DNA from 3 places in the Arthrobacter sp. NPDC090010 genome. Region 2 is predicted to be linked to each of the others. Evidence: predicted binding sites of a transcription regulator. Region 2 holds the regulator's gene; each other region holds the start of a gene.
The links. Region 2 encodes HrcA, which represses chaperone genes, less so after heat shock. Its sites were predicted from a motif close to TTNGCACTCGNNNNNNNCGAGTGCNAA; they were not measured.

Region 1 (10,828 bases), on a different contig from region 2:
CGTCGAACCGGCGGCCGTCCCGCCCGTGGTCTGCACTGAAGTCTGGGTCATGATCTCGCTGAGTCGTGTATCGGTTCGCCTGCCGGAAGGATGGCCGTTATCTCACCGTTACATTCTAGCCTGTGCGTCCGCTGTGCGCCCACTCGGGGCCTCCCGACCTACTCCGCACTCTTGACTAGTGCGCATTGCATAGTAGTGTCGTGTGCAGAAGAAGCACGCAAGTTCACCAGAGGTGAGAGAGGGGGATCCGTGGAAACCACACAGCTGCTCAAAGGCGTCCTGGACCTCGCGGTCCTGGCCGTACTGGACCGGGAGGACGGCTACGGTTACGACGTCGTCCGTCGGCTCCGCGCGGCAGGGCTGGAAGAGGTCGGTGACGCCTCGGTCTACGGCACACTGCGCCGCCTCTACAACGGGGGCGCACTCAGCAGCTACGTCGTGCCCTCCGATGGGGGCCCGCATCGGAAGTACTACGGCATCAACGCGCAGGGCAAAGCCCTGCTGGAGGTCCAGGCCAAAGGATGGCAGGACTTCTCACGCAGCATGGACCTGCTGATCTCCGGAGCTCCGCTCCCCGGCACCCGCACCACCGAAACCATCCAGGAGACGGAATGAGCACCACAGGAATCACGGGCATGCCGGCAGCCATCGCCGACTACGCCGCGGCAGTCCGCCGTGAGCTCGGCGACCTGCCGAAGCACGACGTCGACGAGCTCACCGAAGGCCTCGACGCCGACCTCCTGGAGCAGTTCCGTGAGTCCGGGACGCCGCCGCTGGAATCGCCGGCCGCCTACGCGGCGGAACTGCGGACGTCCGCCGGGTTCGGACCCAGGACGGCGAGCCGGTCCGGTGCGGCGCGCGGCCTCACCGCCGCGTACCGGGAGGCGGTCACCAAGCTCCGCCTCGCCGCAGACCGGTACCCCCTCCTCCGGGCCGCCTGGGACTTCCTCGTCCTGCTGCGACCGCTCTGGTGGGTGGTGCGTGCCTGGACGGTGTACCAGATCTTCGCGTCGGCGTGGGGATCAGGGGTCCCCCGCTTCGTCTTCCCGCACGGACCGTTGACCTGGGCGTTCTTCATCCTCTGCGTGGTACTGAGCGTCAGCTGGAGCACCAGGGTCCTTCGGCCCGGGCAGTGGCCGGCCCGGCTGCGGACGATCACCAATGTGGTGACGGTCGCCGCTTCCCTCGTAATGGTCCCCCTGGCCATCGCGGTCGCGAACAGCACCGAGGCGTACACCGGGTACACGCCTCCCGGCGGACCGTGCACCGTTTACGACGGAGTCTGCCACAACGGCTCGGTGGTCGGACCGCTGTTCGTCTACGGGCCGGATGGATCGCGCCTGGAGAACGTCAGATTCTTCAGCTACGACGGGTCCACCGTTCCGGTGGATCTGGCCCCGGCGGAAGATCCCGGGCCGTGGACCGTGGCTCCGCGCAGCACGTCCGGAGCCTCGACCCCGGACATGAGCCCCGCGCCCAGCCCAACCACACCGGGCAGCGCCGTGCCCGGCAACGGGACGACTTCCGCGCCGATCTCCCCCGCGCCGTCGTCGTCGGTCACCCCGGCCCCGAAAGCGAGCGCCACGGCCGGGCGCTGAGCCCTTCCCCGCTGAAGACACGAAAAGCCCGGATCCATTGGGGGGATCCGGGCCTTTCCGTGTCAGCGAACGGGTCAGTGCTGGTGACCTGCGTGCTCGTCCTCTTCGGAGGGCTTCTCCGCGACCAGGGTCTCCGTGGTCAGCACGAGCGCCGCGATGGAGGCCGCGTTGCGCAGAGCCGAACGGGTGACCTTGACCGGGTCGATGACGCCGGCCTCGATGAGGTTCTGGTACTCGCCGGTCTTCGCGTTGAAGCCGTGGTTGTTCTCCAGCTCGGAGACCTTGGAAACCACCACGAAGCCGTCGAAGCCCGCGTTCTGCGCGATCCAGCGCAGCGGCTGGGCCAGGGCGCGGCGGACGATGCCGACGGCAGCCGCCGCGTCACCTTCCAGAGCTGCGACCGCCGGGCTCTCATCCAGCGCCTTGAGGGCGTGGATCAGAGCGGAACCACCGCCGGAGACGATGCCCTCTTCGAGAGCGGCACGCGTGGAGGACACGGCGTCCTCGATGCGGTGCTTCTTCTCCTTGAGCTCCACCTCGGTTGCGGCGCCGACCTTGATGACACCGATGCCGCCGGCCAGCTTGGCCAGACGCTCCTGGAGCTTCTCGCGATCCCACTCGGAATCGGTGCGCTCCAGCTCGGCGCGCAGCTGAGCCACGCGGGAGGCGACGTCCTCAGTCGTACCTGCGCCGTCGACCACCGTGGTCGAATCCTTGGTGACGGTGATGCGACGCGCGGTGCCGAGCACCTCGAGGCCAACCTGGTCCAGGCTGAGGCCCAGCTCCGGGGAGATGACCTGTGCACCCGTGAGGATCGCGATGTCCTGCAGCATGGCCTTGCGGCGGTCTCCGAAGCCGGGAGCCTTGACGGCCACGACGTTCAGGGTGCCGCGCAGACGGTTCACGATCAGGGTGGACAGCGCCTCGCCGTCCACGTCCTCGGCGATCACGAACAGCGGCTTGCTGGCCTGCAGGGTCTTCTCCAGCAGCGGCAGCAGCTCCTGGAGGTTGGAGATCTTGCCCTGGTTGATCAGGATGAAGGCGTCCTCCAGGACGGCCTCCTGGCGGTCCTGGTCCGTGATGAAGTACGGGGACAGGAAGCCCTTGTCGAACTGCATGCCCTCGGTGAGGACCAGTTCGGTCTGGGTGGTGGAGGATTCCTCGATGGTGATGACACCATCCTTGCCGACCTTGCCGAAAGCCTCGGCGAGCAGCTCGCCGATCTCCTCGGACTGTGCGGAGATGGCGGCCACGTTGGCCACGTGGTTGCCTTCCACCTCGCGGGCATTCTCCAGCAGACGGTCAGCCACCGCCTCGACAGCGGCCTCGATGCCTCGCTTGATCTCGCCGGGGGCAGCACCCGCGGCCACGTTGCGCAGACCCTCCTTCACGAAGGCCTGGGCCAGCACGGTCGCCGTCGTGGTGCCGTCGCCCGCCACATCGTTGGTCTTCGTGGCGACTTCCTTGGCCAGCTGCGCGCCGAGGTTCTCATACGGATCGTCGAGTTCGACTTCACGGGCGATGGTCACGCCATCGTTGGTGATGGTGGGAGCACCCCACTTCTTGTCGAGCACGACGTTCCGGCCACGCGGACCGAGGGTGACCTTGACCGTGTTGGCCAGCTTGTCGATGCCGGCTTCCAGCGCGCGGCGGGCGGCATCGTCGAAGGCAAGTTGCTTTGCCATGTGTGTCCTTTCAACAGCGGATCCCCGCACCGGAGCCTGGGCCGGACGGGCCGGGCACCCGGCCCGGTGCGGGGATCTGCGCTACATGAGCTGTAGGGGCGTTACTTGACGATGATCGCCAGGACATCGCGGGAGGAGAGCACGAGGTACTCCTCACCGCCGGCCTTGACCTCGGTGCCGCCGTACTTGGAGTACAGGACGACGTCGCCCACAGCGACATCGATCGGCACACGGTTGCCGTTGTCGTCGACGCGGCCGGGACCGACGGCGACGACTTCGCCCTCCTGCGGCTTCTCCTGTGCGGAGTCCGGGATGACCAGGCCGGAGGCGGTGGTCACCTCTGCGGCGAGCTGGCGGATGACAATACGATCCTCAAGAGGCTTGATGGAGACCGACACTCGGCTCTCTCCTTTTCATGAGATTTCTTAAGTCTTCAGCCTGGGAGCAAACCGTCGTCGCGGGTGCCGGCAGCAACCTTGGGCTTAGCACCCGAGGGGTTCGAGTGCTAATAGAAACTGTAGGGGCGGGTTAGCACTCGGTCAAGGCGAGTGCCAAGCATTCGTCACGGGTGAACACACAGGACCGCGGTGTCCGGCGTCGTCCGCCCGTCTGCTCGGCGCGTCAGGTGGAGCGGGTTCAGCCGAACATGTCGTCGACGCCGAGTTCACCGTCGTCCGGCTGCGCCGCTCTGGCTCCGCGGTTCAGATAGAGGCCCGCACCGCCCAGCACCATGAAGACCGCCGCGAAGATCAGGACCACCACCGAGCCGGCACGGGCAGGAGCATAGGTGTCGCGCAGTGCTCTGGCCTCGTCCGTCGCATCGCTGATGCTCTTGCCGTCCACCGAATAGACCGCGGCGTTGAAGGTGTCCAGGATCCAGAGAACACCGAGCACGGCGAGCGCCACCAGAAGGACCACGGTCCCGACCACCAGGAGGGCTTTGGAATACTCGCCCAGGAGAGCGACGAAGACCTTCCGGGTGCTCGATGCGGACCGGGCAGGCTTGTTCGCACTCATGTTTCCAGCGTACCGGTGCGGCAAGCTGTGGACCGATCCGCCGGAGCAAAGCTCGTAGGCTTGGGAGCATGCCTTCCCCCGCCGGCCTGATCGCCCCGCTTCTGAACGCCGACGCCTTCGCTCTGCTGAACTCCCTGCCGCCGTATTCGGAGAAGGACTCCCTCCAGCTGAATCTGCGCCTGCGCAAAGAGGGGCACGATCCCTCGCTGATCTCGGCTCTGCTCACCCAGAGCCGCTTGCGCGCCAAGGCCACGGCCAAGTTCGGCCGTTTCGCCCAGGACATGCTCTTAACGGAGGCCGGCCTGGAACAGGCCACCCGGCTGACCGTCGCGGCCCATCACGCCGGGCGCTACCGCCAGGCCGGGGTGCACTCGGTGGCGGACCTGGGGTGCGGCCTCGGTGCCGACTCACTGGCCCTTGCCTCACTCGACCTGGCCGTCACCGCCGTCGAACGCGATGAGGAGACCGCGGCGTGCGCCGCCGTCAATCTGCGCCCGTTCCCCGAGGCGCGTGTCCTCCACACGGACGCAACCACCGTGAACCTGGAGGACTACGACGGCGTCTGGCTCGACCCGGCGCGCCGTGAGGTCTCCAGCTCGGGGTCGGCGAGGCTCTGGGATCCCGAGGCCTTCTCTCCACCGCTGTCCTTCGTCGAGGCACTGGCCGGGACAGGGAAGGCCGTCGGCGTGAAGTTCGGTCCCGGCATGCCGCACGAATCCATTCCGGGCGGTTGCGAAGCCCAATGGGTCTCCGTGGACGGCGATGTCACGGAAGCCACCCTGTGGTTCAACGAACTCGCGCGTCCCGGAGTGCGTCGCTCCGCCTTGCTCCTGGACGGAGAAGCGGTCCTGGAGCTGAGCTCCGGGACCGACTTCGGACAGAGCCCGGAGGCGGTCACTGGGCCCGTGGAAGGCTATCTGCACGAACCGGACGGTGCGGTCATCCGGGCGGGACTGGTCTCCGATCTGGCCGTCGAACTGGGCGCGCATTTCCTTGATCCACAGATCGCCTACCTCTGCAGCCCCGGGCCGTTGGCGAGCCCCTTCGCCCGGAGCTACCGGATCCTGGAGACGATGCCCTACAACGTCAAGGCCCTCCGCAGCTGGGCCAAGGCACAGGACCTCAGCAGCGTGGACATCAAGAAGCGCGGCACGGCGGTCACTCCGGAGGAACTGCGCCGCCTGATCCTCCCCGGAAAACCCCGGAAGGGTGGCCGCCACGCCACACTGGTCCTGACTAGGATCGGCCAGGACCGTGTGGTGATCGTGGTGGAGCCTCTCCCCCGGGTGCGCTAAGCGAGGACGGCGACGGCGGCCGCCCCGCGGACACCCGCAGAAGAGATCGGGACGACGGTGAACGTCCTCCCGGCGTTCGGGTCCACACCTTCGGAGAAGAAGGCGTCCCGGTGGGTCCTCCCCAGCCAGAGCCCGCCTTGGAAGACGTCATAGGCGAAGGCCCCAGAACTCGCGGTCCACGTGAACTCTACGTCCGACGCCGTCCCCGGGCGACGGGCGGAGAACCCCGTCACCGCGGCCGGGGCCGGCACGGAGCCCGCCTCACGGAAGGACAGCCGCCCGAGTCGCCCGGCGCCCCGGATCCGCAGCGAGAGCCGCGCGACGACGTCGCGGTCCGCCGGAATCGCACCCCGGTAAGCCGTCCAGCCTGGAGCGGTCCCGGCCTCCTGCTTCAGCGTCCGCCACTGAATCCGTCCAGGGCTGGATCGCCGGGTGACGCCCAGCTCAAGCGCCAGGCCCGGACTGCCGATCACGTCCACCTGAATCGCACGGCTCTGCCGCAGCTCCGTCTTGAAGAGGTGCAGCACTCCGGCCCCCGAAACCGCGAGGCTGTGACCGCTGTCGTAGGAGGCCGTCTCGTCCAGAGACACCGTCAGCTCCCCTTCGGTCCAGTACTGCCAGCTGAGTGCGGCATCGGCCACCCCCTGGTTGTTCCACCCGCGGGTACTCACCGTCCGCCCCTCGATGCTGAACGATGACCCGACACCCACGTTGAAGCTGTGGACGATCGGCAGCGCTCCGTAGGGTGACCGCTCCACCACGGAATGCGCGATCCCGTCCCACTGCCGATAGTTCAGTACGTCGCTGCGGTAGGGAGGTTTCCTGGCATCCAGTCGTCCCGATTCAGCGGGGTTGCCTTTCGGCCCGGACCAGAATTTCCGCTCCAAGTCGCGGTACTGAGCCCGGCCCTGAGGGTCGTGGACCTCACCACGGCGTGCCGCGTCCAGCCAGAATTCGGTGTCCACGAAGAGGGCGACCGACATCGGGCCAGGCTTGCCCGGCGCTGCCAGATCACCGAAGCACTCCATCGGACGGAACCCGCCCTTCTGATGTTCGACACCTGCGAAACCGACCTGCCGGGGATCGAATCCAGCCTCCCTCACCGCGGCGGCACTGTTCACCAGTCCCGGGTCGACGCGGGGCCAGTCGTAGTTGATGAAGATCGAATCGACCGCACGGTCCTCAGGCGATCCGAGCGAGGGCAGGTTCCGGGCGTTGAGTTCGTTCTGGTAGTCCAGCACCCCGCTGTCCGGGAGCACGGCATCGTAATACTGCAGATAGAAGTCCCCGTCGAGGGACTTGATGTACCGGAACAGCGCGAAGAGTCTGGTCACCTGGGCTTTGGTGATGGATGCCTCTTGGTTGATGAAGAGGCCGTCGAAGCCGAAGTACTTCTTCAGTTCCACGATCTTGTCGCCTACCGGGAAACTGCCGTCCGCCCGCTGGACGAGGAAGGCGTCGAACGCCGTCGTGCTCCGCGGCCAGAACCATCCGCCGATGGCTCGGGCTCCGTTCTTGTGCGCGGCTTCGGTCCAGCCCGGATTGGGGATGTCGATGACACCGTAATCCCGATGCGGGGCGGCGGGATTCTTCACCACGTCATCGGGTACCGAGGCGAGGACTTGACCATGCCAGGTGCCCCAGATGTCGATGTACGGCCAGTAGCGCTGCGTGTAGACGTAGGGTTCCTGGCCGATGGCCTGGTTGCGGGCTTCGTAAATGGAACCCGCGTCATCGATCGTGAGGGTTGACAGCTGCACGGCAGGATCCAGATCGGGGTGCGCCTGGGTCGGTGCGAACGGGGCGATGCGCGGGGCCCGGGGGATGAGGCAACGCAATTGCCGGCCCCAGGGGGTGGTGGCGGGGTCGAAGTCGAGCAGGTCCTGGGGATTCCATCCGAAGGTGGATGGGCCTGCGGGTATGCCGCCGCTCCCCGGCACCGGATGTGCGGGTGCAGCCGAGGGGGCCATGCCTGCCGCTGCGGAGGCCGGAGCCGCCGAGGCCGGGGGCGCCGCCGGGAGGCCGAGCAATCCTGCCAGCCCCGCTCCGCCCACGGTGAGGAAGGTTCGCCTGCTGGTCGCGCTGGAATTGGACATTCAGATACCGCCCTTCAAGTCACTGGCGGTGCCACGGTGCACCGCTGCCAGGAACTATAACGGTTTAGCAATACCGCGCCAAGGGTTCCGGACATGACAAAACAGCCTGTCCCAGCGGACGGGCTCAGAGCTACTGGCGGGAGAACTCCGCGGCTTCACGGACCGTTTCCGGATCCGGCCGGACACCGGTGTACAGCACGAACTGCTCCTCGGCCTGAATCGAAGCCACTTCCGCACCGGTGATCACAGCCTTTCCCGCAGCCCGGGCCGCCGCCAGGAGCGGGGTCTCAGCAGGCATGGCGACGACGTCGAACACGAGTTCCGCCGCCTCGATCGCCACCTGCGGAAAAGCCAGAGCGGCTTCATCGGCGCCCCGCATGCCGAGCGGTGTGACGTTCACGAGCACCTGCGCCGGAGCGCCCGAGGCAGTGCGCCCGCCGTCGTCGTCCGCCTGCCAGGCGAAACCGTACAGCTCCGCGAGCGCACGCCCCTTCTCCTCGTTCCGCGCCACGAGCGTGACATCACGGAACCCGGCGTCGCGGAAGGCAGCGGCCACGGCCTTGGCCATGCCACCAGAGCCCCGCAGCATGACGGACAGTCCGGTGGGCACCTCGTGCTCGGCGAGAAGCCGCTCAACTGCCTGATAGTCGGTGTTGTAGGCCGTGAGGACACCATCGTCGTTGACGATCGTGTTCACCGAGTCGATGGCGGCGGCAGAAGGCGCAAGGCGGTCCACCAAGGGGATCACGGCCTCCTTGTATGGCATCGAGACGGCGGCGCCACGGATCGGGAGGCCGCGGATGCCCTGGACCGCCGCTGCCAGATCGGCGGGCGCGAACGCCTTGTAGACGAAGTTCAGCCCGAGCTTCTCGTAGAGGTAATTGTGAAAGCGCGTGCCGATGTTGCTGGGCCGCGCCGCGAGAGAGATGCAAAGGGTCATGTCCTTGTTCAAGATGGCCATGACCACCATTAAACGGCACCGCATCCCGACCGGACTCCACTCGGGCCGGACGGGATGCAGGGAACGATCAGCCCTGGCGCGCCTTGAAACGAGGGTTCTTCTTGTTGATCACGAAGACCCGTCCGCGGCGCCGGACGACTTGGGCACCGGGGATCTTCTTCAGGGCACGCAGGGAGTTACGGACTTTCATGATTCTCCTTCGAGGGTCATTCGCTGTTGGTTGAAAACGGTCCGGCAAGTCCGAACGTGTCCGGGAACCGGGAGTGGTCCAGGCGCAGTTCGTCGTCCCGGAGGCTGCAATGGTCCAGAAGACGCGTCAGTTCCGCCTGGTCCACGTCCTCGGCGCGGCCGGTCACCGCGACCACCCCGGACCGGTCAGCGGCTCCGGCCAGAAGAGCCGCCGGCGGGGCGGCCTGGGCGGGTTCCATCCAGACCCGCGGCCCGACACCTTGGAGGGCGACCGGCTCCGCGCCTGCGCCGGCGATCCGGAGATTTCCGCGGAGCCAATGCACGCCCTGGGCCATCAGCGGCAGGGACTCGTGGAACCGCACCGGATGAAGGGGCCGGTCGAGCCGGTGCAGAACGGTGCGGAAGTCGCCCGGGTCGTCAAGAACCGGGACTCGCACGGAGCCGGGCCTGCTGCGCGAGAACGCCTCGCGGTGGTCATGGCATCCGGGAAGGAAGTCGTCCTCGGGTTCAAGGACCGTGGCATGCGGCGCCAGATGCCCCAGAAGGCGGACACCTTGCATCCAGGGCTCGCGCTTCGGGGACCGCTCATCATCCGGCTCGGAGAGCAGCGAGGACATGCCCGGCACGGCAAGGACCGTGTCACTCAGGGCGAACTCCCCCACCAGGAACTCGCCACCGATCCGGTCGTCCCCTCGCAGCGCGGTGAATCCCGCCTCATACAAGGTGCGAGCGTCCCAGATCTGCTCTTCGAGCTCCAGGGGGTCCACCGCCACCAGAAGGTTGTCCACCCGGAGTCCTTCCAGGCCACCGAGCCCCAGCTCTTCCAGAACCTGGGCGGCCGCCACCCCGGGCGGCAGCCCGAGAGTCAGATGCGGACAGCCCGCCCGCAGGAACTCCCGGACCGTCGGAATCACATCCAGGCGCACGGTGCAGGAAAGGCATCCGTGCTCCAACCGCCTTTCCTGCCGCTCAATGAGGCGTCCTCGGAAGTGGATGCGACGCAGCACGCTCCCGTCCGGCAACAGGTCGTGGAGCACAAGCACCGAATCGCGGTGTCCTTGTCCCACCATCGCGGTCGCAGCCGCACGGCATTGACTGTCCAGGGAACTCACGAGGGAAAGATGCATGATTCGAGACTACATGAGAATGATTCTCATTATCAATCTGAGGTGATTGCTCTGTTACGTCACCGTCCGGCCCCTCCCCTCGAAGGACGGCGCTCCTGCCCTAAACTTGTGCAAGCATCGGCATGGTCTCCGGACGGCCACGCGAGGACGCCGATCACGGAAGAGGGGACCTAGGTGCAGATCGACTTCGCGCACTCCGAGCAATCCACGCTCGGCATCGAATGGGAGCTGGCGCTCGTGGACTCCCACACGGGCGAACTCAAGTCCGTTGCTCAGGAGGTCCTGAGCGATGTGACCGCCAACCACCCCGAGCTGCAGGACGGCGAAGAACATCCGCACATCAAGCAGGAACTCCTGCTCAACACCGTGGAACTGGTCACCGGCGTGCACCACACCGTCGCCGAGGGCAAAGCAGATCTCCAGCGCTCTCTGGATGCCGTCCGTCAGGTCACGGACCCCATGGGCGTCGAGGTCTTCAGCGCCGGCAGTCACCCCTTCAGCCCTCCCCAGCTCCAGCCGGTCACGGACAAGGAACGCTACGCCAAGCTGATCGACCGCACCCAGTGGTGGGGCCGGCAGATGGTGATCTATGGCGTGCACGTCCACGTCGGACTGAACCACCGCAACAAAGCGCTCCCCGTCATGGACGCCCTGCTGAACTACATGCCCCACTTCCAGGCCCTGTCCGCCTCAAGCCCGTACTGGGGCGGCGAGGACACCGGATACGCCTCCCAACGCGCCCTGATGTTCCAGCAGCTGCCCACCGCCGGGCTGCCGTTCAGTTTCTCCTCCTGGGGACAGTACGAGGATTACGTCCAGGACATGTTCACCACCGGCGTGATCGATGCGGGCAGTGAGAT
Region 2 (9,181 bases):
CTCAGCCGGAGAAGTACGCGGCCGAGCTGGCCAACCTCATCGGCGGCAAGCCGGAGGACGTGCTGATGGTCTCCGGTAAGACCGGCGTCGGCGTCGAAGGCCTGCTCGACAAGATCGTGCAGGATCTGCCTGCGCCCGTCGGCGATCCGGACGCGCCTGCCCGTGCCATGATCTTCGATTCGGTTTACGACACCTACCGAGGCGTGGTCACCTACGTCCGCGTGGTGGACGGCAAGCTGTCGCCGCGCGAGCGCATTCAGATGATGTCCACCAAGGCCAGCCACGAACTCCTCGAGATCGGTGTGAGCTCGCCGGAGCCGGTGCCTTCCAAGGGTCTGGGCGTGGGAGAGGTGGGCTACCTCATCACCGGCGTGAAGGATGTCAGGCAGTCCAAGGTAGGTGACACCGTCACAACGCTGAACAAGCCGGCATCGGAGTCCCTAGGAGGGTATGAGGACGCCAAGCCCATGGTCTTCTCCGGGCTCTACCCCTTGGACGGCACGGACTACCCGGTGCTTCGCGACGCGCTGGAGAAGCTGATGCTCAACGACGCGGCGCTGGTCTATGAGCCGGAGACGTCTGCGGCTCTGGGCTTCGGGTTCCGGGTCGGCTTCCTCGGACTGCTGCACCTGGAGATCACCCGTGAGCGCCTGGAGCGCGAATACAAGCTGGATCTGATCTCCACCGCTCCGAACGTGGAGTACGAGGTGACCCTCGAGGACAAGAAGATCGTCCACGTCACCAACCCGAGCGAATACCCCGTCGGCAAGGTCGCCGAGGTGCGCGAGCCGATGGTCTCCGCGACCATCCTGGCGCCGAACGAGTTCGTCGGCGCCATCATGGAGCTGTGCCAGTCCCGGCGAGGCATCCTGGGAGGAATGGACTATCTCTCTGAGGACCGCGTCGAGATCCGTTACAGGCTCCCGCTGGCCGAGATCGTCTTCGATTTCTTCGACACCCTCAAATCGAAGACCCGTGGGTACGGCTCACTGGACTGGAAGACCGACGGCGACCAGGTCGCCGACCTGGTCAAGGTGGACATCATGCTCCAGGGCGAGACCGTGGACGCCTTCAGCGCCATCACGCACCGCGACAAGGCCTACTCCTATGGCGTCATGATGACCTCCAAGCTCCGGGAGCTCATTCCCCGTCAGCAGTTCGAGGTCCCCATCCAGGCCGCCATCGGAGCCCGCATCATCGCCCGCGAGAACATTCGCGCCATCCGCAAGGACGTTCTTGCCAAGTGCTACGGCGGCGATATCAGCCGTAAGCGCAAGCTGTTGGAGAAGCAGAAGGAAGGCAAGAAGCGCATGAAGATGGTGGGCCGCGTCGAAGTTCCGCAGGAGGCATTCATCGCCGCCCTGAGCAACGACGAAGGCAACGGCAAGGACAAGGCCAAGAAGTAGCGCATGCCGAGTGCACTGCCTCTCGGGGCCCCCGCACCTGCCGACGGAATCCTGGATCCCCAGGCCGCCGACGGTGCGGGGGAGCGCCCCTTCAGCCTGTATGTCCACGTCCCGTACTGCACGGTTCGCTGCGGCTACTGCGACTTCAACACCTACACCGCCACGGAGCTGGGCGGCGGCGCGAGCCAGGCGGAGTATGCCGGCACCGCCCTCTCCGAACTCGATTTCGCGGCAGATGTCCTGGACCGTTCGGGACTTCCTCAGCGGGAGGTCTCCACGGTGTTCTTCGGTGGGGGCACCCCTACTCTCCTGAATCCCGCGGAACTGGGCTCTTTGCTCGGACGTGCCCGCACCCTCTGGGGTCTCGCCCCGGACGTGGAGGTGACGACCGAGGCCAACCCCGAGACGGTCACGCGTGAGTCCCTCGCCCGGCTGGCCGAGGCGGGCTTCACGCGTGTGTCCTTCGGCATGCAGTCGGCCGTGCCGCATGTGCTCAAGGTCCTGGACCGGGTGCACCGGCCGGAACGCGTGCCGCAAGTCGTGGAATGGGCGCGTGCCGCAGGGCTGGCCGTGAGCCTCGATCTGATCTACGGCACGCCAGGGGAGTCCCTGAGTGATTGGGAGCATTCCCTGACGGAGGCGCTGGCCTGCGAGCCGGATCACCTGAGCGCCTACGCCCTGATCATCGAGGACGGGACCAAGCTGGCCGCCCAGATCCGCCGCGGCGAGGTTCCCGACGTCGACGACGACGATCACGCCGACAAGTATGAGCTGGCCGAGGAGCGGCTGTCCGCTGCAGGCCTGCACTGGTACGAAGTCAGCAACTGGGCGCGCACTCCCGGGCAGGAGTGCAGGCACAATCTGGCGTATTGGCGCGGCAGCGACTGGTGGGGTGTCGGCCCAGGCGCTCACTCCCATGTGGGTGGTGTGCGCTGGTGGAACGTCAAGCACCCCAGGGCCTATGCTCAGCGCCTGGCCTCGGGAGTCTCGCCTGCCGCCGGCAAGGAGGCGCTCGACGGCGACACGCGCTACGTCGAGGACGTCCTGCTGCGCAGCCGCCTGGCCGAGGGCCTGCCGGTCGCCGGGCTGCGGCCTGAAGGGCGTACCGCTGTGGCGGGTCTGATCGCCGACGGACTCATCGACGCACCGGCGGCCTTTGCGGGAACCCTCCGGTTGAGTTTGCGGGGCCGCTTGCTCGCCGACGCCGTCGTCCGTCGCCTGCTGCCGGACTGAGCCAGAACTGAAGGTCATGAAAAAGGCCCGCACCGGACGGTGCGGGCCTTTGCCGTGCTTACTTGATGAGGCGGAGATTGAACCTGTAGCGATAGGGCTGGCCGCGGTTGACCTGGATCCCTGCGATCACAGAGAACACCGTGAGCGCGATCCAGATGAGCGCGGCGATGACGGCGAAGCCGCCACCGACCCAGGGGACCAGGCTCAGGACGTTGGCGACCATGGCCACGACCGTGGGAGGCAGGGTGAAGTTGAGGGCTTCCTTGGACTCCTGTGCGGTGAAAGGCCCGCGGTCCTTGAAGATCAAATAGATGAGCAAGGACGGGATGAAACCCAGGATGCCTCCGAAGTGAGCCAGCATGGCCCACTGCCTGTCCTCGCTGGCGCTCAGCGGCTCCGGGACCGCGCTGGTTCCCGTGTAATCCGAGTCCTGAGGACGCGCCTGGGCCGGCTCCGTGTTCCCGTGACCTGAGGAGGGGCTTCCCTGCGACTGAGGTCCAGATGCGTCCGACACCGGTGCTACTCCTGAGATAGTTCATGGTCGCGGGACGAGGCCCGCGGCAGTGCATTCCTCTTCAGCATAGTGGCTGGTGGGTCATGCCGTGAGGAAATCGATGACTTCCTCGACCCGGCCCAGCAAGGAGGGTTCCAGATCCGCGTAGCTGCGCACTGTGGAGAGGAGCTTCTGCCAGCCCAGGCCGATGTCCTCCGGCGTGGCATGAGGCCAGCCGAATGCTTTGAGGATGCCGGTCTTCCAATCGGTGCCACGCGGTATCTCAGGCCAGGCCTGGATGCCGAGCGTCTGCGGTTTGATCGCCTGCCAGACGTCCACATAAGGGTGGCCGACCACCAGGACATTGCCGGCGACGCCGGGCTGCCGCATGAGTTCGTCGACGATCCGCTGTTCTTTGGAACCCGGAACGAGGTGGTCCACCAGGATGCCCAGTTTGCGGCCGGTGCCGGGCCCGAACTCGCGCACCACGGACGGCAGATCGTCCACACCGTGCAGCGGTTCGACGACGATGCCCTCCACACGGAGATCGTCGCCCCAGACGCGTTCGACGAGTTCGGCATCGTGTTTGCCCTCGACCCAGATGCGGCTGGCGAGAGCGGTGCGTGCTTTGGTCTCGACATGGATCGAACCACTGGCGGTGCGCCGCGGACCTTGCGGGGCTTTGGCGGCACGCGGCGGGACGATCTTGACCGGTTCGCCGTCGAGCAGAAAGCCGAAACCGAGCTGGAAGGAACGGTTCTTGCCTCTGCGATCCTCCAAGCTGAGGATGTGCATGCCGCCGGACTTCTCGACGCGGGTCACGGCACCCACCCATCCGGTCTGGACGTCCTCGAGGACCATTCCCTGTTCCACCGGGACCTCCCTCAGCTGACGGGCGGCCGGGGCGCTGAGCTCCTGCGGCCCCCAGGAGTGGATGGGCATGATCTCTCCCTCATTTCCGGGAACGGGTGACTACGTGCCCGCGAGGGGCGGGCATACTAGAATTAGCACTTGGAGGGGTAGAGTGCTAAGAGAAACGCCGATGGAAGAAGCAGTGGAGGTGCCAGTGTGAGCGATCCTCGTCGTCTCGCCGTGCTGCGGGCCATCGTGGAGGACTACGTCCACTACCGTGAGCCGGTGGGCTCCAAGGCCTTGGTGGAGCGTCACCAGCTGGGGGTTTCCAGCGCGACGATCCGCAACGACATGGCGGCACTGGAGGAGGAGGGGCTCATCGCGGCCCCGCACACCAGCGCGGGACGCATTCCGACGGACAAGGGCTACCGGCTCTTCGTCGACCAGCTGGCCGCAGTCAAACCGCTGTCCGCACCGGAGCGCCGGGCCATTCACACCTTCCTGGACAGCGCCAGCGATCTGGATGACGTTCTGGAGCGATCCGCCCGCCTGCTCTCGCAGCTGACCCGGCAAGTCGCCGTCGTGCAGTATCCCACCGCCACTCAGGCACGAGTGCGCCATCTCGAGCTCGTCGCGCTGGGGGAGAGCCAGGTCCTGCTGGTGCTCATCACCGATGCCGGGGCTGTGGACCAGCGCGTCGCCACCCTGGGACAGCCCGTCTCCGAAGAGGAACTGGCGGTGTTGCGCACGGCGTTCCTGAACCTGAGCGTCGGGCAGCTGGTCCGAGGACTCAGAGATGCTCTGCATGCCCTGCCGCTGACCGTTCCGCCTGGCCTCCAGGCTCCGGCCACCCAACTGGCGTCAGCGTTGCTGATGCTGCTGGAATCGGGCGCTGAAGACCGGATTGTACTGGCCGGTACGGCGAATCTGGCCCGTTCGACGATGGACTTCCCCCTGAGTATCGGCCCCGTGCTGGAGGCACTTGAAGAGCAGGTGGTCATGCTCCGGCTGCTCACCGAGATGAATCAGGATCAGCACGGCGTCGCCGTCAGCATCGGACGGGAGAATCCGTACGACGAACTGGCCGGGACATCCGTGGTCGCAACAGGTTACGGCCGCGGCTCCATGTCCAAGGTCGGTGTCCTGGGACCCACCCGGATGGACTATGCCTCCTCCATGGCCGCAGTGCGCGCCGTGGCCCGGTATCTTTCACGCATTCTGGCGAACTGAGCCCCTGAGCCGGTACCGCCGTCGAAGTCAAGCAAGAGGAAGAGAAGAACAGACACGTGAGCAGCCACTACGAAGTCCTCGGGGTGCCCCGCGACGCCAGTGGGGAGGAGATCAAGAAGGCCTACCGCAAGCTGGCCCGGACCCTGCACCCGGATGTGAACCCGGGGGAGGATGCCGCCGACAAGTTCAAGGCGGTCACCCACGCCTACGAGGTGCTCTCGGATCCTGAAAAGCGCCGGATCTACGACACCACCGGCAACGAGAACGGCACGGACAACGGCTTCGGAGGGTACTCCGGCTCGGGCTTCGCGTTCCAGGACATCTTCGAGACCTTCTTCGGCGGGAGCGCGGCCGCCGGCCCCGCGTCCCGGGTGCGACGCGGTCAGGACGCCCTCATCGAGGTGCGGATCGACCTCAAGGATGCGGTTTTCGGTGTGGAGAAGACCCTCGAGCTGGAGACCGCGGTGGTCTGCGAAAGCTGCGACGGCAGTTGCTGCCAGCCCGGCACCAGCCCGGAACGATGCGACATCTGTCACGGTGCAGGCCAGGTCCAGCGGCCGGTGCGGTCCATCCTCGGCCAGGTCATGACCGCCGCCACCTGTCCCAGCTGCCAGGGCTTCGGCACGGTCATCAAGGACCCCTGCAACGAGTGCAGTGGACAGGGTCGTGTCCGCAGCCACCGTTCCCTTGCCATCAAGGTGCCGGCCGGTGTGAGTACCGGCACCCGCATCCAGCTCTCCGGGCACGGCGAAGCCGGAATCGCAGGCGGCCCGGCCGGGGATCTGTACGTACAGGTCAAGATCAACGCGGACAAGACGTACACGCGGGAGGGCGACGATCTGCACGCCTCCCTCAAGGTGCCCATGACGGCGGCCGCATTGGGGACCGATCTTGAACTGGAGACCTTCGACGGTCTGCAGAACATCAGCATCAAGCCCGGCACCCAGTCCGGAGAGGTCATCACGCTGCACGAGCTCGGCGTGACTCATCTGCGTGGCTACGGCCGTGGCGATCTCAAGGTCCGGATCCACGTGGAGACCCCGACCCGGCTCGATGCGGAGCAGGAGGAACTGCTGCGCAAACTGGCCGGCCTCCGCGAAGAGGAGTTCACTCAGGGAAAGCTGGCGAGCAGCGGCGGCATGTTCGCCAAGCTCCGTGACAAGTTCGGCAACCTCTGAGATGAGCAATCCGGTCTTCTTCGTCACCCCGGGGTCCCTTGACGACGCCGGGCCGGGGAGTCTGATCCCGCTCGACGGGGCCGAAGGGCGCCATGCGGTGACCGTGAAGCGGCTCGCGGTGGGTGAAGCGCTCGATCTGGTGGACGAACAAGGTCTCCGGGTCACGGGCACCGTGGCGGCTGTGCACGACCACGAACTCGTGGTGCGCTGCGAGTCGGTGGACCGGGAGGAGCAGGCCTCTCCGCGGCTCGTGCTGGTGCAGGCTCTGGCCAAGGGCGACCGGGACGAGCAGGCGATCGAGAGCGCCACGGAGCTGGGCGTCGACGCGATCATCCCGTGGCAGGCCGAGCGGTCCATCGTGCGCTGGAAAGGCGAACGCGCTGCGAAGGCTCTGGCCAAGTGGCGCAGCGTGGTGCGCGCAGCCGCCAAGCAGTCCCGCCGTTCGCGGACGCCCGTCGTGGAGGACTGTGTGGATTCCGCCGGGTTGGTTCGCCGGATCGGCGATGCGGAACACGCTTTCATTCTCCACGAACAGGCTGCGGAACCTCTGACCGGCCGCTTGGCCGCGCTCGGAGGGGAACCGTCCGGCAGCGCCGAGGTGCTGCTGATCGTCGGTCCTGAGGGAGGGATCTCTCGTTCCGAGCTTCAGCGTTTCCAGGAAGCCGGCGCATTGACGGCGCTTCTGGGCCCACACGTGTTGCGATCGAGTTCGGCGGGGCCGGCTGCGATCGTCGTGGCCAGCACCTCACTCAGCCGCTGGTAGCGCCCCGCCTGCTGTCGGCTGGGCGTCCGGGGCGTCTCAGCCGACGACGACGGTCTTGCTGTCCTGGATGTCCGGGGCGGTGCCGGGCCCAGTGATGCCTGCGATGAGTTCGTACTTGCCGGGAGGCAGCTGCACCGTCACGGCGAACTGGCCGACGCCCTGTTCCTGAGCCGTCACTGAGGTCAGTCCTTTGGCGAACGAGGTCTCATTGGATGAACCGTCCACGCGGTTGACCGTCCAGTGGACTTCCGTCCCTTTGCCCAGGACGATGCCTCTGAACGTCACCTGCCCGCTGTGCAGACTCGCGCCTTCTTGAAGATCGGTGAGCCGTAACGGCGAGAGATAGGCGGTGTCCCGGTGGAATGGGGCGGCCAGTGAGATGCTGCCGAAAGCCTTGACGTCGTTCCGGCCGTCGACCAACACGGTCACGTTCGGCTCGATGACGGAGTCCACCATGCCTGAAGCCCGGGCGGCGGAGACCGCAGTGAAGACCAGTTGCTGAACGGCGCGTTTGGCCATTGACGGGTCCAGGTTCTTGGAAAACGCGTCACTGCTGACATCTACGGTGATGCCCGCGGTATCGGTGATCGAGGCCGCAAGCCGCTGGGGTGGCTGCCAGGCGGTGAAGTAGTCAGGGTCGAGTGGTTTCTCACTCATCATCACCCGTAGTGCGGAGGTGACGGGATCGTTCGACTTGTCGATCTTGCGGGTCTCTGAGAAGAGGTAGGCATTGCCGCCGGTCTGGCCGATCCAGTAGACCTGCGCCTGTGTTCCGGCTTCCGCAGATTCGCTGGCGGTGCTCGTCACCTCCGGGACGGAGGAGGCCAGGGTGGACGGCTCGGGAAGCCCGGAGGACACCGTGCTGGAGGGGGTGGCGGTGCACGCGCTGAGCACGAGCGGCAATGCCGCGAGCTGAAGCCAGCGGACAAGCCGGCGGCGGGGGCGGACGGAACTGTGCGACGGCGTGGTCATACTTCTCAGGGCACCCCTTCCGGTCTGGAACCTTCCGGTGCAGGCGTGTGCGCTGACCGGGCAAAAGCGAAAGGGCTGCCTATTCCGGCAAGCCCCGATTAAACTCTAGCCACTGGCGGTGGCCGGAAACGCTTCGAGGGGTGTCGGAGGCGGAAGTGAAACCTGATTGAGACCGGGCTGTTCCCAAGCCGTGACCCGGAAGCGGTGACGTAGACTTTCAGAGGGCCGCGACACTTCGTGGCCGCGTCACTTCCACGAAAGGGTCACTCGGTCCGTCGGGCCGGCATCATGAGCGAAGAATCCCTGGCTGCAGGCCCCTTGTCCGGCCGCACCGACTTCCCGCACAGCACCCCCGTCGCACGGACCGAGGTTCTGGTCTTCGACAGCACCGAGGACATGGTCCGCACGCTCGGGGCCCACGATGAGGCTCTGAGGAGCCTGGAAGGTTCGTTTCCGACGGTCGCGTTCCACGTGCGCGGTGATGAACTGACTCTCAAAGGCCCGGCAGTCGAGGTTCAGCTGGCTCAGCGGCTCGTCCTGGAACTGCGATCCATCGCCTCCCGAGGGACGGTGGTCGGCAAGGATCTCGTCACCCAGCTTCTGGGGATGCTTCGCGCGCGGACCGCGCCCACCCCGACGGAGGTTCTCACCCAGAACATCCTTTCCAGCCGGGGACGCACCATCCGCCCCAAGACGCTGAACCAGAAAAGCTACGTCGATGCCATCGATGACAACACCGTGGTCTTCGGCCTCGGCCCCGCAGGCACCGGCAAGACCTATCTCGCCATGGCCAAAGCCGTGCAGGCGCTGCAGAACAAGGAAGTCAGCAGGATCATCCTCACCCGTCCCGCGGTGGAAGCCGGAGAGAGGCTCGGATTCCTGCCCGGCACGCTGAGTGACAAGATCGATCCCTATCTCCGTCCGCTGTTCGACGCGCTGCACGACATGATGGATCCGGAGTCGATTCCGCGGCTGATGGCTGCGGGCACCATCGAGGTCGCACCGCTGGCGTACATGCGAGGTCGTACGCTCAACGACGCTTTCATCATTCTGG
Region 3 (10,828 bases), on a different contig from region 2:
TGATCTGTGCCGAAGACGGCGGCATCATCGACGACCTGATCGTGTACCGCCGCGGTGAGGAGAAGTTCCTCGTGGTCCCCAACGCCGGCAACGCCGTCGTGGTGGCCGGAGAGCTGGCGACCCGCTCCGAGGGCTTCGAGGTGACCGTCACCGACGCCTCCACCGAGATCTCCCTCATCGCCGTGCAGGGCCCCAACGCCGAGAGCATCCTTCTCAAGCTCGTCCCCGAGGAGGAGCATGCGCTCGTCACGGAGCTGAAGTACTACGCGGCCGTCGAGGTCACCATCAATGGTGAGAAGCTGCTGCTGGCCCGTACCGGATACACCGGCGAGGACGGTTTCGAAATCTTCGTTGCCAACGAGTCCGCCGCCCCGCTGTGGCAGGCGCTGTTGGCCGCGGGCGAGGGCCACGAGCTGGTTCCCGCCGGCCTGGCCTCCCGTGACTCGCTCCGCCTCGAGGCCGGCATGCCGCTCTACGGCAACGAGCTCTCCCGCGAGGGGACCCCGTTCGCCGCAGGCCTCGGCCCCGTGGTGGCTCTCAAGTCCAAGGAAGGCGACTTCGTCGGACGCGCCTCCCTGGAAGCCGCCAAGGAGAAGGGCGACGGCACCACGTCGGGACGCCGCCTGGTCGGCCTGAAGGGCCTGGGGCGCCGCGCCGGACGCGGGCACTACCCGGTGCTGAAGGACGGCGTCGTGGTGGGCGAGGTCACCTCCGGACAGCCCAGCCCCACCCTCGGATATCCGGTGGCGCTGGCCTATGTGGACGTGGCTTACACTGAACCGGGCACCGCGCTGGACATCGACCTGCGCGGCAAGGCGGAACCCTTCGAAGTGGTCTCCCTGCCCTTCTACAAGCGTGATCGTTAGGCGGTAAGAACCGTGGCCGTTGGTGTTTTTGAGCTCTTCAAGATCGGTGTGGGGCCGTCCAGTTCCCATACCGTGGGGCCGATGCTGGCGGCAGCGGTCTTCGCCCAGGAGGTGCGCGACGCCGGCCTGCTGCCCCGCGTGGCCGGCGTCGCCGTCGACCTCTACGGCTCCCTCGCCGCCACCGGGCGCGGGCACGGCACCTTCACCGCCGTGCTGCTCGGCCTGGAAGGGTACTACCCGGACCAGATCCTCCCGGAGGAGGTCGAGGAGCGGCTCGCCGCGATCGAATCCAGCGGGACGGTGACGTTCGCCGGTGAGGTCGCCCTGCAGTTCGCCGTGGCGGACATGGTGCAGCACCCGCTGACGGTCCTGCCACGGCATACGAACGGCATGAAGTTCGCCGTCAAGGATGCCGACGATGAGGTTCTCCACGCGGCCACCTTCTTCTCCGTGGGCGGCGGCTTCATCGTCCGTGAGGGCGAGGAGCAACAGGCCAAGCAGGACCTTGAGGAATCCAAGCAGGAGCTTCCGCTTCCGTTCCGCACCGCCGCCGAGATGCTGGGCCGCTGCCACAGCAAGGGGCTGGGCATCTCCGACATCATGCTCATCAATGAGAAGGCCAGCCGCAGTGAAGAGGAGATCCGCGAGGGCCTGCTGAAGATCTGGGCCGTCATGGAAGCCTGCGTGGAAAAGAGCATCCACCGCGAAGGCCTGCTGCCCGGTGGCCTCGGCGTGCGCCGTCGTGCGCCCGATTGGCACGACAGGCTCCTCAAGGAGGACAAGGACCGCGACCCCAAGTACTGGCAGGAGTGGGTCAACCTCGTGGCGCTGGCCGTCAACGAGGAGAACGCCTCCGGCGGCCGCGTGGTGACGGCCCCCACCAACGGAGCCGCCGGGATCATCCCCGCCGTGCTCTACTACGCCCTCCATTACGCGCCGGGCATGGAACAGGCCACGCAGCAGGACAAGGACGATGTGGTGGTGAAGTTCCTGCTCGCCGCCGGCGCCGTCGGCGTCCTGTACAAGGAGCAGGCCTCGATCTCCGGCGCAGAGGTAGGCTGCCAGGGCGAGGTGGGCTCGGCCTCCTCGATGGCGGCTGCCGGGCTTGCTGAGGTCATGGGCGGCACTCCGGCTCAGGTGGAGAACGCCGCTGAGATCGCCATGGAACACAACCTCGGCCTGACCTGCGATCCCATCGGAGGCCTGGTGCAGGTGCCGTGCATCGAGCGCAATGCCATCGCGGCTGCCAAGGCGATCAACGCCACCAAGATGGCCCTCTGGGGCGATGGCACGCACCGGGTGTCCCTGGATGAGGTCATCATCACCATGCGGGAGACCGGCAAGGACATGTCCACCAAGTACAAGGAGACCGCACTCGGGGGTCTGGCCGTCAACGTGGTGGAGTGCTGAAAGGCGATTGATTCTGATGGCGTGACACGCCTGGGAGGAAGATCACCCATCGTGTCCGATGCCCCCGCAGGCTCTGGAAATCAGCGGCGGCGGGGGCTTCGTCGATCTCCGCCCGGACCGAGGCCCGGGGGTCGCCGGATAGACTGGCGATAGTCGTTCAACAGCCCAGGATTGGAAGCCGTGACCTTGCGAAACTTCACCGCCCGCTTCGCCACCGCCGAGGAGATCTCGCGTTGGGATGAGCTGGTCACCGCGAACCCGAACGGCGGCAATCTGCTGCAGTCCGAGGCATACGCGGAGGTCAAGAAGCACTACGGCTGGGATGTCCTCCACGTGGTCTACGAAGGCGCGGACTTCAGCAGCTACAACCTGGTCTTGGAGAAACGCTTCCCCGTCCTGGGCGCCTATTGGTACATGATCAAGGGCCCCGACGTCAGTGGGGTGGAGGACCTTCCCGGCATCTTCGCGGCGAACAGTGAGTTCGTGGCGCGGGAGAAGCTCGGCGTGTTCGCCATCAAGATCGAGCCGGACATCCCCGCCACGGACACCTCCCGTGCCGTGATCCGCGGGCTCGGCGCCATCAAGACGCCGGATCTGCAGCCCAACGACCACACCGTCGTCCTCGACATCTCTCCCGAGCCGGAGGGCATCCTCAAGAGCCTGACCTCCCGGGGGCGGAACTCCGTGCGGCGTGCCCAGCGGGAGGGAGTGGAGGTCAAGGACATGCCGGCCACCACGGAGAGCTTCCAGGCCATGTACGCCCTCATGAACGGCACGCTGCAGGCGAAGGCCACCGTGCGACCCCGCGGATTCGATTACTTCGAGCGTTTCTGGGGCGGTTTCATGGAGCGAGGACAGGGGCACCTGTACTTCGTCTACGAGAACGGTGTGCCTTCCGTGGGAGCCTTCGTCATCAACTACGGGCGCAAGGGCACGTACAAGGACGGCGGATCCCTGCAGAAGCGGAACCAGTACGGGGACTCGCATCTGGTCCAGTGGCAGGCGATGAATGCCATGAAGGAACTGGGCTGCGTGGAGTACGACCTCTGCGGGACCCCTCCCGCCGACCAGGTGAAAGACCCTGAACATCCGCTCTACGGGCTGGGACTTTTCAAGACCAGCTTCTCCAAGACTGTCATCGACTTCGTGGGCTGTTACGACCAGGTTCTCAGCCCCGTGAAGTACAAAGTATGGTCCAGGCTCGGTGAGCGGGTGGCCCGTCGGATACACACCCGGCGCACCGGTCAGCAGTTCTACTAGGCCGCATCAGGCGGCGCTGAAACGCGAGGGACTTCATGAACGCCAGCGAGCCGCAGCACGACGGCGGCCCGGATTCCCAGGGCACGCCGCCGGATGCCGCCCGGGCTCTGCCCCGGGTCGAGACGGCCGGCCCGCACCGGCCGGCCACGGGCAGTCTGCCGAAGACAGGTGACCTGCCCCGCACTGATGGCCTGCCGAAGACCGACGGTCTGCCCAAGACGGAGCCGCTCAGCCCGGCTGATCTGCGGGCCACCACCTCCGCCAAGCGCATGCTGCGGAACCTGGTCCGCGGAGAGCAACCGCCCACCGCACCGCTGAGCATCGTCGACAGGCTGGCCGGCAGCCCCTACGCGAATCCCACCATCCGGGTCGGCGGTGTGGACGAGTCCGCCCGCAAGACCATCGACTTCGCCCTGCGACTGGCGGAAACCATGTTCCGTTACGGTGCAGGCGCCCTTGAGGTGGAGACCAGCATCATCGCCGTCACGGCAGCCCTGGGCCTGAAGAACGTCGAGGTGGACATCACCAACCAGTCGGTGGCGATCAACTACGCGCCCAAGGACCAGAACCCCATCACTCTCCTGCGGGTGGTGCGGTCCTGGACCAGCAACTACGCGGGTCTCGCCGAGGTGCATCAGCTGGTCACCGAGATCGCCAAGGGCGGCGTGAGCCGTAAGGAGGCCAATCGGCGGCTGGACGAGATCCTCAAGCGTCCCAAGCCGTTCGCACGGTGGATGGTCACTCTCGCCTTCGGAGTCTTCGCCGCGGCGTTCGTGGGTGTGCTGGGCGGTGGCCTCATGGCCTCCACCATCGCCTTCGTCTCATCCCTCGTGGTGGACCTCGTCTCCCGGCAGCTCGCCATCTGGAGGGTCCCGGACTTCTACGCGACCGCCATGTCATCGTTCCTGGTCACGATCGCGGCGCTGCTGCTCCTGCGGATAGGGGTCAACATCCCGCCGTCCATCGTGGTGGCGGGCGGCATTCTGCTCTTGCTGCCCACCGGGCGGCTCGTCTCCTCGGTCCAGGACGCCATCAACGGCTTCCCGGTCACGGCTGCCGGGCGTCTCCTCTCGACCATGCTCACCTTCGGCGCCATCGTCGCCGGCATCGGTGTGGCTTTCGTCGTGGCGAGTCTGGCGGGGCTCCCCGACATCGACGTCACGCTGACCTTCCCGCCGGCCTACGATTTCTGGTTCCAGGTGGTGCTCGTCGCGGTCTCCCTCGTGGCCATCACGGTGACCGAGCAATCACCCGTGAAGCTCGTGATCCCCACCATGGTGGTGGGGATCGTGGGGTACTTCGTGCTGCTGGGCGCTGTGAACGTCGGGGTGGGGGAGCGCATGGCACCTGCGGTCTCCGCCGTCGTGATCGGCTTCCTCGCACGCGTGATCGCGTTGCGCATGGGAGCGCCACAGCTTGTGGTGGCCGTTCCGGCCGCGCTCATCCTGCTGCCGGGCCTGAGGATCTTCCGGTCGATGTACACGCTGACCATCAATGGGCAGGACTTCCTCAACGGTGCGGGCGGCATGCTCACGGCCGTCGCCATCGTCCTGGGGATCGCTGCGGGCATCGTGCTGGGCGACAGTCTTGCACGGCCGTTGACGTCCAACCTCGCCAGCAATGAGCGACGACGCACGCGCCGCCGCTGATCATGCGTCTCCGGGTCGGAGCCCCGGCTCGGGGGCGCGGATCAGATCTTGCCGACTTCGGTCTTCTTCTCCGCCTGGAACTGGTCCTCGACGCGGCCGTATGCCCAGTAGCCGGAGATGGACACGTCCTTGCGGTCCAGGCCGCGGTTCTTGAACAGCTCGTCGCGGAGAGCCTTGACCATCCCGCGTTCCCCATGGACGAAGGCGTGGACCTGCCCGTCTGGGAAGCGGGCGGACTTCACGGCGTCGAGCAGTGCGGTGCTCTCGCCGGGCGCGATACCGCGACGGAACTGCCAGGAGAGCTCGACGCCGGCCGGTGCGGTCAGCGGCAGCACATCGTCCTCGCCGTCGACCTCCACGAACGCCAGTCCGCGCGCGCCGGCGGGGAGCGCTTCAAGGGCTGCCGCGATCGCAGGGAGGGCGGAGTCGTCACCGAGCAGCAGGTGCCATTCGGCATCCTCTCGGGGTGAGTAGGCGCCGCCGGGGCCGCTGAAGACGATCCGGTCTCCGGGAGACGCCTGCGCGGCCCAGGGGCCGGCCAGGCCTTCGTCGCCGTGGACCACGAAGTCGATCGCCAGTTCGCGGGCTTCAAGATCTACGTGGCGCAGCGTGTAGGTCCTGGTGACCGGCCAGTGTTCGGCAGGAAGATTCTCACGGATCCAGGCCAGGTCGAACGGTTCCGGGTAGCTCACCCCGGCTCGCGGGAACGCGATCTTCACGTAGCGGTCGGTGAAGTCGTTCATGACGAAGGTGCTGAATCCTTCCCCGCCCGCGATCACCCTGACAAGGTGCTCGCTCAGCCGTTCGGTGCGCAGCACCTCAAGGGTGCACTGGGGCTTGGGCTTGCGGGTCACAGGAGTCTCAGTCACCAAGTAAGCCTAACCTAAGTTGGATCGCTCCGACGTGAGTCACGATCGGCACCGAGGAGTAACGGAGCCGGGCACCTCGACGCGACTAGACGTCGATCTTGAACCCGAGATCGTAATCGCTTGCCGCTCTGCCACCGGCACCCCAGTTTTCAGGGGGACTTTCACGTAAGAGAATTGAGACGCATTCTTTAGGGATGTCCAAGGCTTCAAGGCGTTCCACGATCTCCTGGTAGAGAGCTCGTTTTGCATCAATGGATCTGCCTGAGAAACAGTCAATGGTTACGCGGGTGTATCCGTCGGGAGACCCTGGTGCCAATCCGTTGACCATCGCATGAGGTTCGTAAGTGAGTAGCCTGATGAAGCGGTCTTCCACAGGAATTTTGAATGCGGCAACCAGGGCATGATGGACCGCATCGATGAGGGCAAGCTGTTGTTCCGGGGTGTAGTGCCGACGGACCTCGATCAATGAGCTTGGCATGACCTCATCATGGCACAGACGCCAATCACACGGGTTCGTCGGCACCCGGTTTTGTGAGACCTATCCGTTTCTCAGGATGAGCGACTGTGCCAGCAATGACACAGTGCTCAGAGCCGCCAGTCCACCGGTCCGGAACCCTGCTGAGCGAGGAGCTCGTTGACCTGACTGAACGGACGTGAGCCGAAGAATCCGCGGGATGCGGAAAGCGGACTGGGGTGTGGGCTGCGGACGGCCGGGCAGCCCTCCAGGAGGGGGGTGACGCCCGCGGCATCGCGGCCCCACAGCACGGCCACGAGCGGAGGACGGTTCCCCTCCGGCGTCCGACGCGCCACGATGGCGCGGATGGCCGCCGTCGTGAACTCCTCCCAGCCGTGTCCGCGGTGGGATCCGGCATCACCGGCTCCCACACTGAGCACCCTGTTGAGCAGTAGCACGCCCTGATCGGCCCACCGGCTCAGATCGCCATGGGCGGGGGTCTCCAGCCCCAGATCGGTGTGCATCTCCTTGAAGATGTTCTGCAGGCTGCGGGGGACCGGTCGGCAATCGGGCGCCACGGAGAAGGACAGTCCCATGGCGTGGCCCGGTGTCGGATAAGGATCCTGGCCGACGATCAGGACCTTGACCTCGTCCAGCGGTCTGCGGAAGGCGGTGAAGACTGCTGGGGCGGGTGGCAGGATATGCGCCCCGTCGGCTTCCTGGCCGGCCAGCCACCGTACGACGCTGCCCAGTGCAGGGCTCTCCTGGGCAAGAGCTGCGGCCCAGCTCGGATGGAGTGCACCGCTCTCGACGAGGCCCGCCCAGCCCTTCTCCGCAAGGTCCCGGAAACTGGTGGCGGAGTGCCGGCCGACGCCCCGCTGTGCGTCGGGGGCTGGGCGGGGAGTGGTGGGCGCTTGGCCCGTGGTGCTCTGGTCCATGCTTCCGATTGTGCCAAATGACACCATTGTGATTCAGGTTTTATGATGGAGGGGACGTCAGCTGAGGGAGAAGAAGATGCCGGAGGCAGCAGCATCGCCGCAGAGCGTTCCCTTGGAACGGGGTGCGGAACAGAGCCGGGAGACCCCTGCTCTGAACGAGCGGGATCAGCGGATCCTGGAGTTCGAACGGTCCTGGTGGAAGTACTCGGGAGCCAAGGAACAGGCCATCAAGGAGCTCTTCGAGCTGTCCGCGACGCACTACTACCAGCAACTCAACCAGGTGATCGACACCCAGGCCGCCTTGGCGTATGACCCCATGCTGGTGAAGAGATTGCGTAGACTACGTACGTCGCGCCATCGGGCACGTACCGCCCGCCGACTCGGAAACGGCGCGTAGACCTGTAGCTCCAGATGCCCGCCACGCAGTGAGGACGCGCCTCGATGACCAAATATCCCCGTGACGAGTTCGACGACGTCCCTGAGGGGACGGAACGCCGCGGAGTCCATCGTGTGGTGCAGGCAGGCTCTGGGACGCGGCTGCGTCCGATCCTCGCCGCCGGTGCGGCGGCGCTGCTGCTGGGAGTGATCGCCTACTTCGCCCTGCCGTCCATGGGTGCGCGTGCGGTTTCCCAGCCGGAGACCTCCAACAGTCCGAGCACTTCGGCGTCGGCCAAACCCAGCCCCAAATCGACGCCATCGGCCTCGAAGCCTCCGGTGGCCAGTCCCAGCCCTACGGCCACGGCGACCACGCCTGCGGTCAATATGGCTCTCGTGGTCTCCGTCTACAACGGCACCACCACGCCGGGGCTCGCCGCCACGTACGGCCAGAAAGTCACTGCGGGCGGATGGAAGCTCGGGGCCGTGGCGAACTGGCAGGGCGTCGCCCAGCCGAGTTCAGTGGTGTTCTACAACAATGCCGAATCCAAGGCGACGGCTTCCGCTGTGGCCGCGGCCGCCGGGATCACCCGGGTGGAGCAGGCGGCCGATCTGACCGAGCCCATCGTCGTAGTGGTGGGGCCGGGCGCTGCCGGCTAGGTCCGGTGGACGCGCGGCTTGTGCCGGAAACCGGTCGTTCCGGTGTTCGCCGGGAGCCTGAACATCTTGCACTCGCATGCGGAGAGTGCTAATTATTGAGTTAGCACTCCGGAGTGCCGACTGCTAATAATCCGCTTGCGGATGGCAGGCGGTCTGCCGGAGGGAAGGTAACCCCGGTCTCAATGAGGCCCGGCGTTCCAGCGCAAGCGCGGTGGGACTCCGTGTCGTCCGTCGCGGGCATTGGGCAGCCAGGGCCCTTCATCCCTCAACGACCGTCCCGAAAGGACCTTTGCCGTCATGGCCAAGATCATTGCATTTGATGAAGAGGCTCGCCGCGGTCTGGAGCGGGGTCTGAACACCCTCGCCGACGCCGTCAAGGTCACCCTCGGCCCGCGCGGCCGCAACGTGGTGCTCGAGAAGAAGTGGGGCGCTCCCACGATCACCAACGATGGTGTCTCCATCGCCAAGGAGATCGAACTGGACGACCCGTACGAGAAGATCGGCGCGGAGCTCGTCAAGGAGGTCGCCAAGAAGACCGACGACGTCGCAGGCGACGGTACCACCACCGCCACCGTGCTGGCCCAGGCTCTCGTGAAGGAAGGCCTGCGCAATGTGGCCGCCGGTGCCGACCCGCTCTCCCTGAAGCGTGGCATCGAGAAGGCCGTCGAGGCCGTCACCAACGAACTTCTGGGTTCCGCCAAGGAGATCGAAACCAAGGAAGAGATCGCGGCGACCGCGTCCATCTCCGCCGGTGATGCTCAGATCGGTGAACTGATCGCCGAGGCCCTCGACAAGGTGGGCAAGGAAGGCGTCATCACCGTCGAGGAGTCCAACACCTTCGGCCTGGAGCTCGAGCTCACCGAGGGCATGCGCTTCGACAAGGGCTACATCTCCGCGTACTTCGTCACCGACGCAGAGCGCCAGGAGACCGTGCTGGAGGATCCCTACATCCTCATCGTGAACTCCAAGATCAGCTCCGTGAAGGACCTGGTCGCCGTTCTGGAGAAGGTCATGCAGGCCAACAAGCCGCTGCTGATCATCGCCGAGGACGTGGAGGGCGAGGCCCTGGCCACCCTGATCGTCAACAAGCTCAAGGGCACCTTCAAGTCCGTGGCCGTCAAGGCTCCGGGCTTCGGTGACCGCCGCAAGGCTCAGCTGGCGGACATCGCCATCCTGACCGGCGGCAACGTCATCTCCGAGGAGATCGGCCTGAAGCTCGACGGCGCCACCCTGACCGACCTCGGCCAGGCTCGCAAGGTCGTCGTGACCAAGGACGAGACCACCATCGTCGAAGGTGCCGGCGACGCCGAGGCCATCGCCGGGCGTGTGGCTCAGATCCGTTCCGAGATCGAGAACTCCGACTCCGACTACGATCGTGAGAAGCTCCAGGAGCGTCTGGCCAAGCTTGCCGGCGGCGTCGCCGTCATCAAGGCCGGCGCCGCGACCGAGGTGGAGCTCAAGGAGCGCAAGCACCGCATCGAGGACGCCGTCCGTAACGCGAAGGCCGCCGTCGAGGAAGGCATCGTCGCCGGTGGCGGCGTTGCTCTGATCCAGGCCGGCGCCAAGGCGTTCGCCAACCTGCAGCTCGAAGGCGATGAGGCCACTGGCGCCAACATCGTCAAGGTCGCCATCGATGCTCCGCTGAAGCAGATCGCCTTCAATGCCGGCCTCGAGCCGGGCGTCGTCGCCGACAAGGTGCGCGGCCTGCCCGCTGGCCACGGTCTGAACGCCGCGACCGGCGAGTACGTGGATCTGCTGGCTGCCGGTGTCAACGATCCGGTCAAGGTGACCCGTTCCGCTCTGCAGAACGCCGCCTCCATCGCCGGTCTGTTCCTCACCACCGAAGCCGTTGTCGCCGACAAGCCGGAGAAGAACGCTCCGGCTCCGGGTGCCGACGAGATGGCGGGCATGGGCGGCTTCTGATCCGAAGCGTCCCACAGTGACACCCCGATGGCGGGCCGCACCGAGAAGGTGTGGCCCGCCATCGGGCTTTTAAGCGGTTCCCGTGCCTATGGCAGGATTGTCGGGTGACGATCACCGCAGCAGCAGACGGCTCCGCCCTGGGTAATCCCGGCCCCGCCGGGTGGGCCTGGTACATCGATGAGGACACCTGGCACGCGGGCGGCTGGCCGCATGGCACCAATAATCAGGGTGAACTCATGGCCGTCCTGGATCTCCTGCGCAGTACTGCTCATCTGCCCCAGGAGCCGCTGAAGATCCTGTGTGACAGTCAGTACGTCATCAACTGTCTCACCAAATGGATGCCGGGCTGGAAGCGCAAGGGCTGGAAGAAGGCCGACGGCAAGCCCGTGCTGAACGTCGATCTCCTCAAGGACCTGGACGCCGC

Region 1: a site for HrcA is predicted at 3,812-3,838, ahead of groES (co-chaperone GroES). Genes of this name have one in related genera too.
Region 3: a site for HrcA is predicted at 8,582-8,608, ahead of groL (chaperonin GroEL). Genes of this name have one in related genera too.

The regions. Positions count from the first base shown of each region.
Region 1 is NZ_JBIVFT010000001.1:241,035-251,862, reverse strand. It holds gene ACIPXZ_RS01210 (acyltransferase family protein) at 1-51, opposite strand, end outside; gene ACIPXZ_RS01205 (PadR family transcriptional regulator) at 250-615, shown strand; gene ACIPXZ_RS01200 (hypothetical protein) at 612-1,598, shown strand; gene groL (chaperonin GroEL) at 1,673-3,283, opposite strand; gene groES (co-chaperone GroES) at 3,385-3,681, opposite strand; gene ACIPXZ_RS01185 (hypothetical protein) at 3,920-4,300, opposite strand; gene ACIPXZ_RS01180 (SAM-dependent methyltransferase) at 4,369-5,595, shown strand; gene ACIPXZ_RS01175 (hypothetical protein) at 5,592-7,691, opposite strand; gene ACIPXZ_RS01170 (shikimate 5-dehydrogenase) at 7,822-8,652, opposite strand; gene ykgO (type B 50S ribosomal protein L36) at 8,720-8,842, opposite strand; gene ACIPXZ_RS01160 (GTP-binding protein) at 8,859-9,968, opposite strand; gene ACIPXZ_RS01155 (glutamate--cysteine ligase) at 10,143-10,828, shown strand, end outside.
Region 2 is NZ_JBIVFT010000005.1:28,744-37,924, reverse strand. It holds gene lepA (translation elongation factor 4) at 1-1,406, shown strand, start outside; gene hemW (radical SAM family heme chaperone HemW) at 1,410-2,639, shown strand; gene ACIPXZ_RS09310 (DUF4870 domain-containing protein) at 2,698-3,153, opposite strand; gene ACIPXZ_RS09305 (DUF3097 domain-containing protein) at 3,235-4,074, opposite strand; gene hrcA (heat-inducible transcriptional repressor HrcA) at 4,201-5,214, shown strand; gene dnaJ (molecular chaperone DnaJ) at 5,271-6,392, shown strand; gene ACIPXZ_RS09290 (16S rRNA (uracil(1498)-N(3))-methyltransferase) at 6,394-7,155, shown strand; gene ACIPXZ_RS09285 (GerMN domain-containing protein) at 7,192-8,127, opposite strand; gene ACIPXZ_RS09280 (PhoH family protein) at 8,416-9,181, shown strand, end outside.
Region 3 is NZ_JBIVFT010000011.1:72,245-83,072, reverse strand. It holds gene gcvT (glycine cleavage system aminomethyltransferase GcvT) at 1-866, shown strand, start outside; gene ACIPXZ_RS15340 (L-serine ammonia-lyase) at 879-2,276, shown strand; gene ACIPXZ_RS15335 (lipid II:glycine glycyltransferase FemX) at 2,463-3,536, shown strand; gene ACIPXZ_RS15330 (threonine/serine exporter ThrE family protein) at 3,572-5,185, shown strand; gene ACIPXZ_RS15325 (siderophore-interacting protein) at 5,227-6,054, opposite strand; gene ACIPXZ_RS15320 (tautomerase family protein) at 6,140-6,532, opposite strand; gene ACIPXZ_RS15315 (uracil-DNA glycosylase) at 6,640-7,446, opposite strand; gene ACIPXZ_RS15310 (DUF3263 domain-containing protein) at 7,523-7,843, shown strand; gene ACIPXZ_RS15305 (LytR C-terminal domain-containing protein) at 7,888-8,481, shown strand; gene groL (chaperonin GroEL) at 8,779-10,404, shown strand; gene ACIPXZ_RS15295 (RNase H family protein) at 10,509-10,828, shown strand, end outside.